Kribbella solani: one gene and its partner. The protein of the gene in region 2 binds, or shares a complex with, the protein of the main gene of each other region. Links are inferred from orthologs where the notes say so. Each region holds a gene or a part of one and is shown on either strand. Other genes may lie near its edges. The genes, in order: pcrA and uvrB.

Region 1 (7,221 bases), 2.1 Mb from region 2 along the record:
CGCGCCGCCGGTACGCCGATCCTGCTCGCGCACGGGATCATCGACAACCACACGATCTTCGCGCTGCTCCGCCGGCATCTGGTCCGCCGTGGCTTCGGCAGCATCCACACGTTCTCGTACTCACCGTTGACGCTGGACGTACGCAGCACCGCGGAGCGGATGGGCCACGAGATCGAAGCGATCTGTGCGGAGTCCGGATCGGATCAGATCCATGTCATCGGGCACAGCCTGGGTGGGCTCATCGCGCGGTACTACGTGCAGCGACTGGGCGGTGATGCGCGCGTACACACCTGCCTCACGCTCGGTACGCCGCATCAGGGCACCGTCGCGGCCAAGCTGCTGCCGTGGCCACTGGTGAAGCAGGTCCGGCCGGACAGTGACCTGATGACCGAGCTGGCCGAACCGGCGCCGGGTTGCCGGACCAGGTTCATCTCGTACTACAGCGACGTCGACCAGTTGATCGTGCCGCAACGGCGGGGCCGCATCCGGCACCCGGATCTGGTCGCGAATAACGTGCGGGTGCACGGCGTGGGCCACCTGTCCCTGCCGTTCCACAGCGACGTCGTCCACGGGATCACCGATGTACTGACCGAGCCGGACGACCAGCCCAAAACTGCCTGATCGGGAAGCTTTCTGGGCTCTTTGAGCAGATGCACGTGCAGGCGCGCATGCAAAAGTTTCGTGAAGTAGCCCGGAAAAAGTGGGTGGCGGGGTTTGTCACCCCGTGACCCTTCCGTTATGGTCTGTGAGTCCTCCCGGGGAACAGAACCTCCGAGAGGGCGGACTGAAGCCCCTCCCCTGTGACCGAAAGGCCACGTTGTGTCCCAGCACCGTGCCGCGGGCGACCGCGTCACGCCCGGCAACGCTGCGCGCAAACCCGGCGCAGGACGTCATAGTGCCAAGCATCGCGTCGCCAGGCGTAACACCCCGAGCAGTACCCAGATCGTCGGACTGACCGCCGCGCTCGCCGCGGCCGCCGGAGCTGTCGGCTTCAGCCACAGCTCATTGGCGTCACCGACCCAGGCCAACACCGCGGTCAACCTCGCGGCCCTCAGCCTGGACACCGGTCAGCAGCTGTCCGGCATCACCACGGCGCGCATCCAGGCCCGCCAGCTGGCCACCCGTGACTCCTCCCGGGTGCAGCTGGCCGACACGACGACCTCCACCAAGAAGCAGGCCGCGGCCAACAAGCTGGCCACCCAGCGGGACGCGAAGATCGCCGCCGCCCGGTCGCTGACCGCCAAGCAGGCGACCGCGCTGGCCGCCGCGAAGGCCAAGGTCGAGGCGGCCGAGAAGAAGGCCCGCGAGTCCGCCAGCCGCTGCCAGATCATGCTCACCGGCTACCACATCACCGCGACCTTCGGTCAGGGCGGCAGCCGCTGGGCCCACCAGCACACCGGCCTCGACTTCGCCGCGCCGGTCGGTACGAAGATCGGGTCCGTGATGAAGGGCGTGGTGATCTTCGCCGACTGGGCCGGGCCGTATGGCCGTCAGGTCCAGGTCCGGCACGAGGACGGCACCGTCACCTGGTACAACCACATGTCGAAGTTCAGCGTGTCGGTCGGCGAGACGGTGTACGCGGGTGACCAGGTCGGCGCGGTCGGCATGACCGGCAACACCACCGGCCCGCACCTCCACTTCGAGGTCCGCCCCGGCGGCGGCAGCCCGATCGACCCGGCCCCCTGGCTCCGCAACCACTGCGGCCTGGACCCGTACACCGCCGGCTGACCACCCTTCGAATCGCACCGCGACTAGGCTGCACGGCATGCGGCCGGCGGTGGGCGAAGTACTCCACTTCTCCGAAGACCCCACGATCGAGCTCTTCCGACCACGTCTCGCCAAACCGGACCACACCACCGCGTACGTCTGGGCAGTCGCCCACGACCGCGCCCCTGACTACTGGTTCCCGAGGCAGTGCCCCCGCGCGATGGCGTGGGTTGGCCCTTCGACCACCTCCGAAGACCGCGACCGAATCATCGGCGCCGACTCCGGCACCCGCGTACACGCCGTCGAGTACGCCTGGCTGGACGCGATCCGCTCGGTCGAGCTGTACGCCTACCGACTGCCCGCGCACCCCTTCACCCAGCATGACGCCGCGATGGTCACCACCACCGTCGTACGCCCCCTGGGCCCGGCCGAACGTGTCGACGACTTGTTCGCCTTGCATGACGAGGCTGGTATCCAGCTGCGGGTGCTGCCACGGCTGCACGACTTCTGGGCCGAGGCGGTCGCCAGCACGCTTGAGTGGAGCGGGATTCGGCTGCGGAACGCTCGGCCGTGAGTCAGCGTTGCCAGACCTCGGCGGTGGTGAGGAAGGCTGAAGAGCCGGGGCGGTCCGGGGAGCCGTCTACCTGGACGAAACCCGGGACGGACGCGCCGCCGATCGAGACCGTCGCGGAGCGGACCGGGGCGATCACCAGGCTGAGGCTGTGGTTGCCGTCGGCAAGCTGGAAGTTGTCGGTCGCGAACAGCCGCCGGTCGAGTACGCCGCTCATCTCGATCTGGATGTCGGCCGCCTTCGCGCTCAACCCGTTGGCCAGGTTCATCGAGACCTGGACCAGGTCGCGCTCGACCGCCGGCTCGTGCCACGGCAGGCCCTGCACCTCAAGGAACGAGCGAACGAAGTACCGCTCCAGCCACGCGGCCAGGTCGACGTCCTCGGACACCACCCGGACGATCCCGTCGAACCACAGCACCACCGCCGTACCGGCGCCGCGGACCGACCAGTCGACCATCCAGATCGACGCGTACGCGGTCACCTTGCCGCGCTCGTCGAACAGCCGCAGCCCAGGATTGGCACCCGCCAAAATGATCCGGCGGTGACTTGCCGAGGACTTGGTGGGCATGGGAGGAAGCTTCCGGGAAGGGGCCGAAGATGCTTGATTGTCTCAATCTCCGGCCCAGACGCAACGTCAACTGTCCAAAACTTGACAAATCTCTCGGCAAATCTTCGTTTGAGCGGGTCTAGATCTTCTCCACCGGCGCGTACCGGAGCAGTAGTCGCTTCACGCCCTCGGAGCCGAAGTCGATGTCGGCCTGAGCCTGCTGTCCCTCGCCCCGAACCACCACGACGGTGCCCATGCCGAAGCTGTCGTGGACGACGCGATCGCCCGGGTTCAGGTTGATCACTGCCTTGTCCGAGCTGGTCCGGCGGGACGGCTCGTACCGGCTCGGGATGCCGCTGCCGCGGGTCGTGCCGCCGCCGCTGCTGGTACCGGTGCCCGACCAGCGGGTGATCGCGGACTCGTCGCGGCGCCAGTCGAGCAGCTCCGCCGGGAGCTCCTCCAGGAACCGCGACGGCGGGTTGTGCTGCGGCGCGCCGTACGCGGACCGGACCGCCGCGCGGGAGATCGCCAGCCGCTCACGCGCGCGGGTGATACCGACGTACGCGAGCCGGCGCTCTTCCTCCAGCTCCTTCAGATCGGTCAGCGACCGGGAGTGCGGGAAGACGCCGTCCTCCATCCCGGTCAGGAACACCACCGGGAACTCCAGGCCCTTCGCGGTGTGCAGCGTCATCAGCGTGACCACGCCACCGTCGTCGGCCGCGTCCGGGATCTGGTCCGCGTCGGCGACCAGCGCGACCCGCTCCAGGAACGCCTGCAGGTCGGACGGCTCACCCGCCGCGGTCCGCTCCTCGACGAACTCGCGGGCGACCGAGATGAACTCGTCCAGGTTCTCCAGGCGGGTCTCGTCCTGCGGGTCGGGCGACTTCTGCAGCGTCTCGTAGTACCCGGAGCGGTGCAGCGCCACGTCGAGGATGTCGTCCGGCGGGGCGCCCGAGTCGACCATCGCGGTCAGCTCGTCGAGGATGTCGACGAAGGCCTGCACCGCGTTCACCGAACGGGACGCCATCGCCGGCGCGTCCTCGGCCCGGCGCATCGCGGCCGCGAACGAGATCCGGTCCCGGGACGCCAGCGCCTCGATCGCCGCCTCGGCCCGGTCGCCGATACCGCGCTTCGGCTCGTTCATGATCCGGCGCAGCGAGACAGTGTCCTCCGGGTTCACCAGCACCCGCAGGTACGCGAGCGCGTCGCGGACCTCCTTGCGCTCGTAGAACCGGACGCCACCGACCACCTTGTACGGATGGCCGGTCCGGATGAACACTTCCTCGAACACCCGGGACTGCGCGTTGGTGCGGTAGAACACCGCCACGTCCGACGGTTTCACCGTGTCCGCGTCGGCCAGCCGGTCGATCTCGTCCGCGACGAACTGGGCCTCGTCGTGCTCGTTGTCGGCGACGTACACCGCGATCTGCTCGCCCTGGCCCTGGTCGGACCAGAGGTTCTTCGCCATCCGGCCCTCGTTCCGGGCGATCACCGCGTTGGCGGCGGTCAGGATGGTCTGGGTGGAGCGGTAGTTCTGCTCCAGCAGGATCGTCTCGGCGCCGGCGAAGTCCTCCTCGAAGGCGAGGATGTTCCGGATCGTGGCGCCCCGGAACGCGTAGATGGACTGGTCCGAGTCGCCGACCACCATCAGCTCGGCCGGCGGCGCCGTCGGACCCTCCTGACCGGTGGCGTCCTCACCGCACAACTCACGGATCAGCGTGTACTGCGCGTGGTTGGTGTCCTGGTACTCGTCGACGAGCACGTGGCGGAAGCGGCGCCGGTAGTACTCACGCACTTCCGGGAACGCCTGCAGCAGGTTGACCGTCGTCATCAGCAGGTCGTCGAAGTCCAGCGCGTTCGCCTGGGCGAGCCGCTCCTGGTAGATCCGGTAACACTCCGCGTACGTCTGCTCGAGATGGTTCTCGGCCTTCGCGGTCGCCGTCTCGTGGTCGATCAGCTCGTTCTTCTGGGTGCTGATCCAGTTCAGTACGGCGCGCGGGTTGTACCGCTTGACGTCCAGGTCGAGCTCGCGGCAGACCAGCGTCATCAGCCGGCGCGAGTCGGTGTCGTCGTAGATCGAGAACGTCGAGCTGATCCCGAACCGCTTGATGTCGCGGCGCAGGATGCGTACGCACGAGGAGTGGAAGGTCGAGACCCACATCAGCTTCGCCCGCGGCCCGACCAGGTCCACCACCCGCTCGCGCATCTCCGCGGCGGCCTTGTTGGTGAACGTGATCGCCAGGATCGACCCCGGATGCACGTCCCGGGCCGACAGCAGGTAGGCGATCCGCCGGGTCAGCACCCGGGTCTTGCCCGACCCCGCGCCGGCGACCACCAGCAGCGGTTTGCCCGCGTGCACGACGGCCGCGCGCTGCTGCGGATTCAGCCCCTCGAGCAGCGCGTCCGGGTCGGGACGGGACGTCTTGGACTCCTCCAGCGGCACCGGAAGCTCATCAGGCGAAAACAGCGTAGTCATCACTCAACACCTTAGGCGCTCCCGCCGACAGTTACCGAAACCCGAGCAGCCCCATGCCGATCAGCCGCTGATTCGCGGCACTTCGTTCGGCCAGCGGACCGGGCGCGAACACCGGATCGTCCAGCGTCGCCGCCAGCACCGGCTCGAGCAGCATCGGCCCGAGAGTCAGGAACAGCGCCTGGTACGGGGCCCAGCGCGCGTCTGCCTCGTCGATCGGCTCGGTGCGTAATGCAGCCAGATGCCGGCGAGCGCCTTCCAGTAGCTGCTGGAACACCGCGATCCCAGCCGGACCACCCTCCAGCAGCACCCTGCGCAGGTACTTCCGCCGCAGCTCGTCCGAGCCGAACAGCCGTGCCGTCACCTGACCGAGCGCGGCCAGATCCGCGGCGTCGAGCTTGGCCAGGCCTTCGTCGAAGGTGTTCAGCACGTCCTCGTCGACGGCGGCCCGCAGCCCGTCCTTGGAGCCGTAGTGGTGCCGCAGCAACGCATGCGACACGCCCGCCTCGGTGGCGATCGCGCGTGTCGACGTCGCCTCGAACCCGTGCTCGGCGAACAGCTTCAGCGCCGCCAGCCGCAACCGTGCCCGCGCGGTCAGGTCCGAGGATCGTGCGTCAACCATTCAGGCTCCAACCCAGGCTCGGAGGTACGGGACGCGGCGCAGCCCCGCCGCCAGGATGAAGCTGACCGGCAACGCGACCGCGCCGACCAGCAGGAACTTCACCAGCGGCGCGGCGGCCAGGTCGCGGACGAACAGCTGCAGTACGACAACCACCGGCACATGCACGATATACACGGTGAACGACGCCGCCCCCAGCCGGGCCAGGAACACGTTCGGCCGGTTCGCGTACTCGCGGAAGAGCACCACCAGACCGACGCACAACGTCACGCACATCGCGCTCTCGACCGTCGACCACACCAACGAACGCACGCCCGTACCGCCCGGTGCATAGAACCGCGACAACGCGGGCAGCGCGGCGTACTGCGCTGCCGCGAGCCCGCCGCCGATCGCCAAGCAGGTGTACCCGACCCGCCGCGTGATGCCGGTCAGCCAGCCGTACCGGTACGCAAGCAGTCCGGCGACGAACAGCCCGCCGTACTGGACCAGGTCGGACGGCTCCGCCTGGATGAACTCGAGGATGCCGATCCAGGTGTCGACCGGCCACTTGATCCGGATCGCGTACGTGCCGAGCGCGATCACCGCGGTGCCGGCGACGATCATCCGGGTGGTCAGAGGGCGTGGCTCCTGGACGACCGGGCGGCGGTGGATCACGGTGCGCCAGGCGGCGTACAGGATCGCGTACACCAGCAGGTGCTGAAGGAACCAGAGGTGGGCGAAGGAGAACTCCGGATACTCGCCGTACGTGCGGTGGTGCAGGTACATCAGCAGCGGAACGATCACCGCGACACCGAACAGGAACGGCGCGCCGATCCGGCGGAAGCGGTCGAGCAGGAACCGGCGGCCGCCCTTGCGCTCGTACGACCGAGGCAGCAGGTACGCCGAGATCGCGAAGAACAGGCTCATGAAGAACGCCCCGTTCACCACTGTGAACCGCTCCAGCGGCTCCCACCGCTCGGTCCCCTGCACGTACCACCAGTCCGGCGGCCCGTACGGCTGCGCGACGTGATGCAAAACCACCAGCACCACCAGGCCGAGCTTGAGGCGGTCCAGGTAGTGCAATTGGGTTGACTGTCCAGTTGGATTATTAGCTGTCCACATGGACAGCATGTTACGAACGAAAGCGCCGTGACCCAACGGTCACGGCGCAGGTTCAGGGTGTTCCCAGGGTCAGGAGGTCTGCCGGGTGAGGAGGAGTTCGACCGGCGCGGTGCTGCCAAGCCAGTGCAGCTTCGCGACCTGGTCGGTGCTGGAGATCAGGCGGAGGCCGGGGACGCCCTCGACCTCGCCCTCGTGGTCCTTCG
Region 2 (7,178 bases):
AACCGACCGTGATGACGATGCCACCGCGAGGGAATACTCCCCTTCCGTACCCCCATTCTGACGGCTGAATGTCCACAACTCCAAATCCACACTCCGCCGTCCTCATCACAACCGCGTGATACCCCCATCACAATCGGTCCCCGATTGATTACGTGAAGTCAGCCGCGTGGTCCTGGGCCCAGGCGCTGAACTGGAGCGGCGGGCGGCCGAGAAGGTGCTCGGCCGTGTCGGTCCGGTACCAACCGCCTGGCTCGGTCCCTCGCCGCACGAAGTGCAGAACCGCCTCCATCAGCTCCGTCTCGACCGTCCCACCCATCCCGAACATCTCGTGGGCGCGGGTCTCGTCGATTTCCTCGACGGCGATCGGGGCACCGATGGCCGCGGCGATCAGCCCGACCTGCGTACGCAAGGTCAGCGGCTCGCCGCCGGTCAGCAGCGCGGACACGGCCCGGGGATCAGCGCCGGAGAGTGCCGCGACCGCGACCTCCGCGATGTCGCGCTCATGGATCGGCGCCGAGACGGACTCGGGGTGAACGAGCCTGACGATCCGTTCGGACCTGATCGACCACGCCCAGCTCCGGGCGTTGTTGGCGAGCGCAAGCGGGCGGATCGGCACCAGTTCCGGACCATTCGCGGACAGCAACTCCTCGGTCAGCCGGTGTTCCGCGGTGATCCGGTTCGACGTTGCCCAGGGCACCAGAACGCTGCCCGACGACAGCAGCACCACCCGCTCGACACCCGCCGCCGACGCGGCCTTCCCGAAGTCGGCCGCGCCGCTGGGCTCGGCGTACAGGAAGACCTGGCTGACACCGTCGAGTGCAGCGGGCAACGTCTCCGGGAGAGTCAGATCAGCTTGTACGACCTCGATGCCGGGGCCGAAGTCGGCTTTGGCCAGATCGCGAACGGAGGCACGTACCGGCCGGCCTGCGGCGCGCAGGCCGGCGACGACCTGCCGCCCGACCGCGCCGCGAGCTCCGATGACGAGGATGGTCATGAACAGCGAACTCCTCACGCTTTGACAGTTTCCACCGCCCAGCCTGCCTAGGAAGCGCGTGAAACCCCGCAAACCCGGTCAGAACTGTGCGCATCTCGACAGCCAGGCACGGTCCGACGTCGACATCCGACATGACTTCCATAGTCCGGCCAGTTGGGGTAGCTGATCGGGTGGGTTCAGCCGGCTGGGTGGTGGGGGCCGTAGTGGGTGGTCGCGGCTTTGACCGTGCGTAGGACTGGGGTGGGGCTGACCTGGGTGATGCCCGAGAGGGCGGCGATCTCGGTGGTCAGGTAGTGGTACAGACCGCCAGGTGAGTAGCTGCCGATCGCGGCGTAGAGCGATGTCGAACCAGTGGTCGCGGCCACGAAGGCGACCTCGGTGTGCTCCGCGAGGGCGCGGCCGGTCGCGTCGAGCCGATCGGGCCTCACCGCCAACCGCAGCATCGCGCGTGCGGGCAGCCCCATCAGGCGCGGATCGGCATCGATGTCGAAGCTGATCACACCATCAGCGACCAGCGCCCGCAGGCGACGGCGGACGGTCGGGCCGGACACGCCTCCAACGTTCGCCAAGTGGTCGACAGACGCCCGACCATCACTCCGCAGCTCCTCGTAGAGCCGCAGGTCAAGCCCTTCAAGCACGCCGTCACCACGGGGCGTACTGGAATCGGCGCCGGCAGCAGGTTGAGTTAGGGCGGCGATCTGGTCGGGGGTCAACGGGCCAGGTTTGGCGTACGGGGAGCCCGCGCCGCCGTAGAAGACGTGCAGGACCTCCGCGGCCTCGACGTCGATCACCTGACGAGTGCGTGGGAGTACTTCGAGAAGGAGCGGGCCCACGTCCGTGCCGTACACGGTGCATTCGATTTCGGTGCCGCCGGCGCAGAGGTTCACCCAACTGGTGTCGGGGCGGCGGGCGAGGGCGTCGGCGACCTCGCCCGCGGCGCTCGGCACGGCGCGTACCCGGAGCAGCCACTGCACCTCGCGAACCGGGCCGGCATGACGCAGCACCGTCACCCTCAGCGCGCCGCGCTGCCGCAGGCGCGCGTAGCGGCGGGCGACGGTCTGATCGGAGACGCCAAGAACCTCCCCCAACCGCCGGAACGGCGCCCGGGCGTCGAGGTGCAACGCCTGCAGCAGCGCCCGGTCGAGCTCGTCGTACGGATCAGTTGACGCGTTCACTCAGGACGGGAGTGGCTGTCAGGCGTGGGTGACGACCTCGACGTTGTTGCCGTCGGGGTCGCGGACGAAGACGGCGTAGTAGCCGGGGTGGTACTCCGGCCACTCCCTCGGGGCGTGCAGGACCTCGGCGCCGAGCGCGGTGACGGCCTCGTGCACCGTCTGCACCGTCGCGCGGTCCGGGGCGGTGAAGGCGAGGTGGATCTCGCGCTGCGTACCACCCGTCGTCTGCTTGCCGAGCCAGAGCTTCGGGTCGCCGTCCGGACCGGCCAGCCCGAGCGCGTCCCCGAAGTCCATCGCCACCGTGATGTCCAGCGCCCCGAGCAGAGTCTCGTAGAACCGCCGACTGGCAGCCAGGTCGTCGCACTGCAGCGATACGTGGTCGATCATCGCCTGTCCTTACTTCGCGCCGGCGTTGGTCATCTGGCGGAGCTCCTTCTTCAGCTCGGAGATCTCGTCCCGGAACCGGGCGGCGACCTCGAACTGGAGCTCCGCGGCCGCGTTGTGCATCTGGTCGGTCAACTGCTGGATCAGATCGGCCAGGTCGGACGACGGCAGGCCACCGGCCAGCTCCTTCGCCTTCTCACCGGCACGCGCCTTGCCACCACCCGGCACCGGCGCCTTGCCGCGCGACTGCGTCCGGCCGGAGCCGAGCAGCTCGGCGGTGTCCGCGTCCTCCCGCGCCAGCATGTCGGTGATGTCGGCGATCTTCTTCCGCAGCGGCTGCGGGTCGACCCCGTTCGCCTCGTTGTACGCGTTCTGCTTCGCGCGCCGGCGGTTCGTCTCGTCGATCGCCTGCTCCATCGACGGGGTGATCTTGTCCGCGTACATGAACACCTGACCGGACACGTTCCGGGCCGCTCGCCCGATGGTCTGGATCAGCGACCGCCCGGACCGCAGGAAGCCTTCCTTGTCCGCGTCCAGGATCGCGACCAGTGACACCTCCGGCAGGTCAAGACCCTCCCGCAGCAGGTTGATGCCGACCAGGACGTCGAACTCGCCCATCCGCAGCTCGCGCAGCAGCTCGACCCGGCGGAGCGTGTCCACCTCGCTGTGCAGGTACCTGGTCCGGATGCCCATCTCCAGCAGGTAGTCGGTCAGGTCCTCGGACATCTTCTTGGTCAGCGTGGTGACCAGGACCCGCTCGTTCCGCTCCACCCGGAGCCGGATCTCGTGGATCAGGTCGTCGATCTGGCCCTTGGTCGGCTTCACGATCACCTCGGGGTCGACCAGACCGGTCGGCCGGATGATCTGCTCCACGAACCCGTCGGACTTGTCCTGCTCGTACTGCCCCGGCGTCGCGGACAGGTACACGGTCTGCCCGATCCGCTCCAGGAACTCCTCCCAGCGCAGCGGCCGGTTGTCCATCGCGGACGGCAGCCGGAACCCGTGCTCGACCAGGGTCCGCTTCCGCGACATGTCGCCCTCGTACATCCCGCCGATCTGCGGGACGGTCACGTGCGACTCGTCGATGACCAGCAGGAAGTCCTCGGGGAAGTAGTCCAGCAGACAGTGCGGCGCGGTCCCGGGCTCGCGGCCGTCGGTGTGCCGGGAGTAGTTCTCGATCCCCGAACAGGTCCCGATCTGGCGCATCATCTCGATGTCGTACGTGGTCCGCATCCGGAGCCGCTGCGCCTCCAGCAGCTGCCCGTTGCGCTCCAGCTCGGCCAGCCGCTCCGCCAGCTCGGCCTCGATCGAGGTGATCGCCTTCTCCATCCGCTCCGGCGCGGTCACGTAGTGCGTGGCGGCGCCGATGTAGACCTCGTCCTCCTCGCTCAGCACCTCACCGGTCAACGGGTGCATCGTCATCACCCGCTCGATCTCGTCACCGAAGAACTCCACCCGGACGGCGAGCTCCTGGTACACCGGGAACACCTCGAGCGTGTCGCCGCGGACCCGGAAGGTGCCGCGGGTGCCGGCCAGGTCGTTGCGCGCGTACTGCACGCCGACCAGCTTCCGGAGCAGACCGTCACGGTCCATCTCGGTGCCGACCTTCACGTGGATCATCCGGTTCAGGTACTCGTCCGCGGAGCCCAGGCCGTAGATACAGGACACGGTCGCCACCACGACCACGTCCCGGCGGGTCAGCAGCGACCAGGTGGCGGAGTGCCGGAGCCGCTCCACCTCCTCGTTGATCGACGAGTCCTTCTCGATGTACGTGTCCGTCTGCGGCACGTACGCCTCGGGCTGGTAGTAGTCGTAGTACGAGACGAAGTACTCGACCGCGTTCTCCGGGAAGAAGTTGCGCAGCTCGTTCGCGAACTGGGCGGCGAGGGTCTTGTTCGGCTGCAGGATGAGCATCGGCCGCTGCACCCGCTCGGCCAGCCACGCCATCGTCGCGGTCTTGCCGGTACCGGTCGCGCCGAGCAGGACCACGTCCTGCTCGCCGGCGTTGATCCGCCGCTCCAGGTCCGCGATCGCGGTGGGCTGGTCGCCGGCCGGATCGAAGTCCGACACCACCTTCAGCGGGGCGACCATTCGCTGCAGCTCAGACACCTGTCTCATGTCCCCCACCGTACGACCTGGCACGGACATTTTTCGTCGCCCGCCCCACCGCCCCGGTCAGGCAGTTTCTGAAACCCCAGGTCAGAAGCTCTTCACGACCGAGTTGTTCATGTACTTCAGCTCGTTCACCCGGCGGTCGTACACCCGCGCCTCGAGCGCCGCGTCGGTCGCCGTCACGCGGTCGAACTGGTCCTGGTACGCGGTCACGAAGCCGCGCATCTTGATCTTGATCGTCTTGTTCTTCGGTGACACCCAGAGACCGTCGTACGACACCGCGTAACAGGACTTGATCTTCGGGTTGTCCGGCTTGCACTCGATCGTCTTGCCGATCCGGACGCCCTCGTAGCTGGACGTCTCGATGTCGGCCAGGTGCTCGGCGAACCCCTTGGCGTCGTACAGCGTGGTCTGCCGGACCCAGTAGTACCCGTCGATCAGGCCGCGGGAGTTGAACTGCTGCAGGATGTAGTTCTGGCCGGAGATCTTCGTGTCCGGTGACCGCAGCCAGCCCTTCGACGGCGTGAACCAGATCCCGTAGCCGACCTCGACGCCGACGTCGTTCGGGCCCTTGGAATCGTCCGGTGACGGAGTCGGCGACGGCGTGTACAGCGTGCCGGTCGGGTCCGGTGTCTGCTCCGCGGCGGGCTTGCCGTCCTTCCCGGTCACCAGCAGCACCACGCCACCGGCCACCAGCAGCACCGCGACGATCGCGCCGACCATGATGATCCAGGCCGTCCGGCTCGCCTTCTTCGGCTGCTGGTTCGGCGGCCGCATCGGACCCGGTCCCCAGCCGCCGGGCGCGCCCGGGCCGCCGGGAGCAGGGGCGGGCGGTGGGCCCGGCGCATGCGGACCGGGACCGTACTGCTGGCTCATAGCTGTTCCTCGCGGTAGTTCCGGTGGTACGTCACAGACTGTCGATCACGGACTTCTTCATCGTCGCCGCGTCCGCCTCGGCCTTCTGGGCGAAGTCGGTGCGGGTCCGGAAGTCGAGCGCGGTGACCACGTTGTCCTTGCGCCGGTACGCCTCGACCGTGCCCTTGACCTTCACGTCCGCACCGGACTTGTCCTTGGTCGTGGAGGTGTAGTCGATCGCGACGCACTCCACCAAGACGTCCTTGGGGCACGGCAGGTTCCGTACGTTGCCGAGCTGCGCGACCTCTTCCGCGGTCTCACCCTCGACGATGCCGAGCAGGTACGCCTGCGCGGTCACGTTCTGTTTCTGGCGGACCCAGTAGAACGCCCGCGGTTCCCCGTTCGGCGCGTAGGTGGCGACCTGCTTGCCCTTGGTCTCGGCGGTCACCAGGCTCCAGCCCTCGACCGGGACCAGCGACACGCCGAAACCGACCGCGAGCGCGTTCGGCGGCGGCTGGTACGACGACTTCGGCGCGGCCGGCGTCGACTGGGTACTCGGCGCCGGGTTCGGGCCGGCCTTGTCGTCGCCGCCGGACAGCAGGATCAGCGCGACCGCGACCAGCACCACGACGACCAGGCCGGCGCCGATCGGGATCAGGATCGGCGGGAACCGCGGCCCCTGCTTCGCCGCCGGCGGCCGGCGTAACGAAGGCGGGCCGACCTTCTCACCCCAGGCCGAACTCGTCTCGGTCGCCGGCCCCGGCGCCCCGCCGGGACCCGAAGGCCCGCCCGGACCCGGCGCCCCGCCCCGACCCCGGTTCCGGCCTCGACCTTGCCCAGCACCAGGGCCCTGGCCGGGACCGGGACCTTGGTCAGAAGCTTGGTCGGGCGGGTCGCCCCAGGGTGACGGTGGTGGCGGCACCTCGAGGTTCCAGGGTGACGGCGGCAGCTGTTCCGTCGGCTCGTTCGTCTGGTCCGGCTCCGGACCGGACGGACTGACCCACGGGTTGCCGCCGCCGGCGCCCTTGTCGCGCTTTCCGCTCACTGACTCTTGACCACCGACTGCAGCATCGCCGACGAGTCCGGCTCGAGCGTCTGCAACTTGTCCTTGCGCCCGTACACCCGGACGACCGTGATGACGCCGTCGTTCCGCTCGACCACGGCCACGAAGCCGACCACCGCGTAGCTGCCGTTCTGGCTGCTGGACACGGCGCTGTAGCTCTGGGTCATCATGACCTTGACTGGTGTCTTGTCATCCGGCCCCGGCGTGTTCGTCTTCGGCTGGTTCGCGTTCACCGACGACAGGCCCTTGGTCTCCGCTTTGAACAGGTCCGGCAGCACCGACGCGGCGGTGTCACCCTGGCCCTTCGCGGTAGCCACCATGAAGTAGCCCTCGCCCTGCTTGAGCAGGTACACACCGCGGAAGTTGTCGAGGCTCTTCCGTACGTAGCCCGGCCGCGGCTTCACGTAGACGCCTTCGGCGACCTCGATGCCCTCGTCGGTGTTCGTCGGCTCCGGGCTCTCGCCGTTACTCGGCTCCGAGGTCGGCTGGGAGGTGGTCGGTGTCGGGTCCGGCTCGGCCTTCTTGTCGTCACCGCTGAACACCAGTGCCAGTACGACACCGATGACCGCGACCACGGCGAACGCGCCGCCGGCGA

Evidence for each region.
Region 1: the proteins of uvrB (region 2) and pcrA are in contact, whole or in part, in a crystal structure (PDB 7EGT), measured with the Thermus thermophilus proteins. The link is inferred for Kribbella solani from one-to-one orthologs. Residues at the interface, in WP_096411307.1 of Thermus thermophilus: Glu23, Leu25, Arg26, Asp27, Gly28, Glu29, Arg30, Phe31, Arg55, Glu326, Asp327, Phe328, Glu379, Ser382, Gln383, His398, Gly400, Arg401; in WP_096412145.1 of Thermus thermophilus: His654, Arg656, Phe657, Gln666, Asp668, Glu669, Lys680, Arg681, Leu682, Ser683, Lys685, Tyr686, Ala687.

The regions. Positions count from the first base shown.
Region 1 is NZ_JACHNF010000001.1:4,476,639-4,483,859, forward strand. What follows is about bases 2,634-5,656. They hold pcrA (DNA helicase PcrA), read right to left. Parts: upstream 5,302-5,656; coding sequence 2,965-5,301; downstream 2,634-2,964. Other genes in these bases: HDA44_RS20355 (hypothetical protein), read right to left, coding at 2,634-2,846; HDA44_RS20365 (TetR/AcrR family transcriptional regulator), read right to left, coding at 5,333-5,656. Outside these bases: HDA44_RS20340 (esterase/lipase family protein), read left to right, coding at 1-621; HDA44_RS20345 (M23 family metallopeptidase), read left to right, coding at 820-1,728; HDA44_RS20350 (DUF6886 family protein), read left to right, coding at 1,766-2,281; more of HDA44_RS20355, read right to left, coding at 2,283-2,633; more of HDA44_RS20365, read right to left, coding at 5,657-5,920; HDA44_RS20370 (acyltransferase family protein), read right to left, coding at 5,921-6,979; HDA44_RS20375 (hypothetical protein), read right to left, coding at 7,088-7,221. UniProt on the Escherichia coli protein: A helicase with DNA-dependent ATPase activity. Unwinds DNA duplexes with 3'-5' polarity. Translocates on single-stranded DNA with 3'-5' polarity. Initiates unwinding more efficiently from a nicked substrate than double-stranded DNA.
Region 2 is NZ_JACHNF010000001.1:2,397,395-2,404,572, forward strand. The notes cover bases 2,119-5,098. They hold uvrB (excinuclease ABC subunit UvrB), read right to left. Parts: upstream 4,672-5,098; coding sequence 2,566-4,671; downstream 2,119-2,565. Other genes in these bases: HDA44_RS38480 (AsnC family transcriptional regulator), read right to left, coding at 2,119-2,169; HDA44_RS10790 (VOC family protein), read right to left, coding at 2,188-2,556; HDA44_RS10800 (flagellar basal body-associated FliL family protein), read right to left, coding at 4,753-5,098. Outside these bases: HDA44_RS10780 (SDR family oxidoreductase), read right to left, coding at 149-994; more of HDA44_RS38480, read right to left, coding at 1,171-2,118; more of HDA44_RS10800, read right to left, coding at 5,099-5,541; HDA44_RS10805 (hypothetical protein), read right to left, coding at 5,573-6,565; HDA44_RS10810 (hypothetical protein), read right to left, coding at 6,562-7,178. UniProt on the Escherichia coli protein: The UvrABC repair system catalyzes the recognition and processing of DNA lesions. A damage recognition complex composed of 2 UvrA and 2 UvrB subunits scans DNA for abnormalities.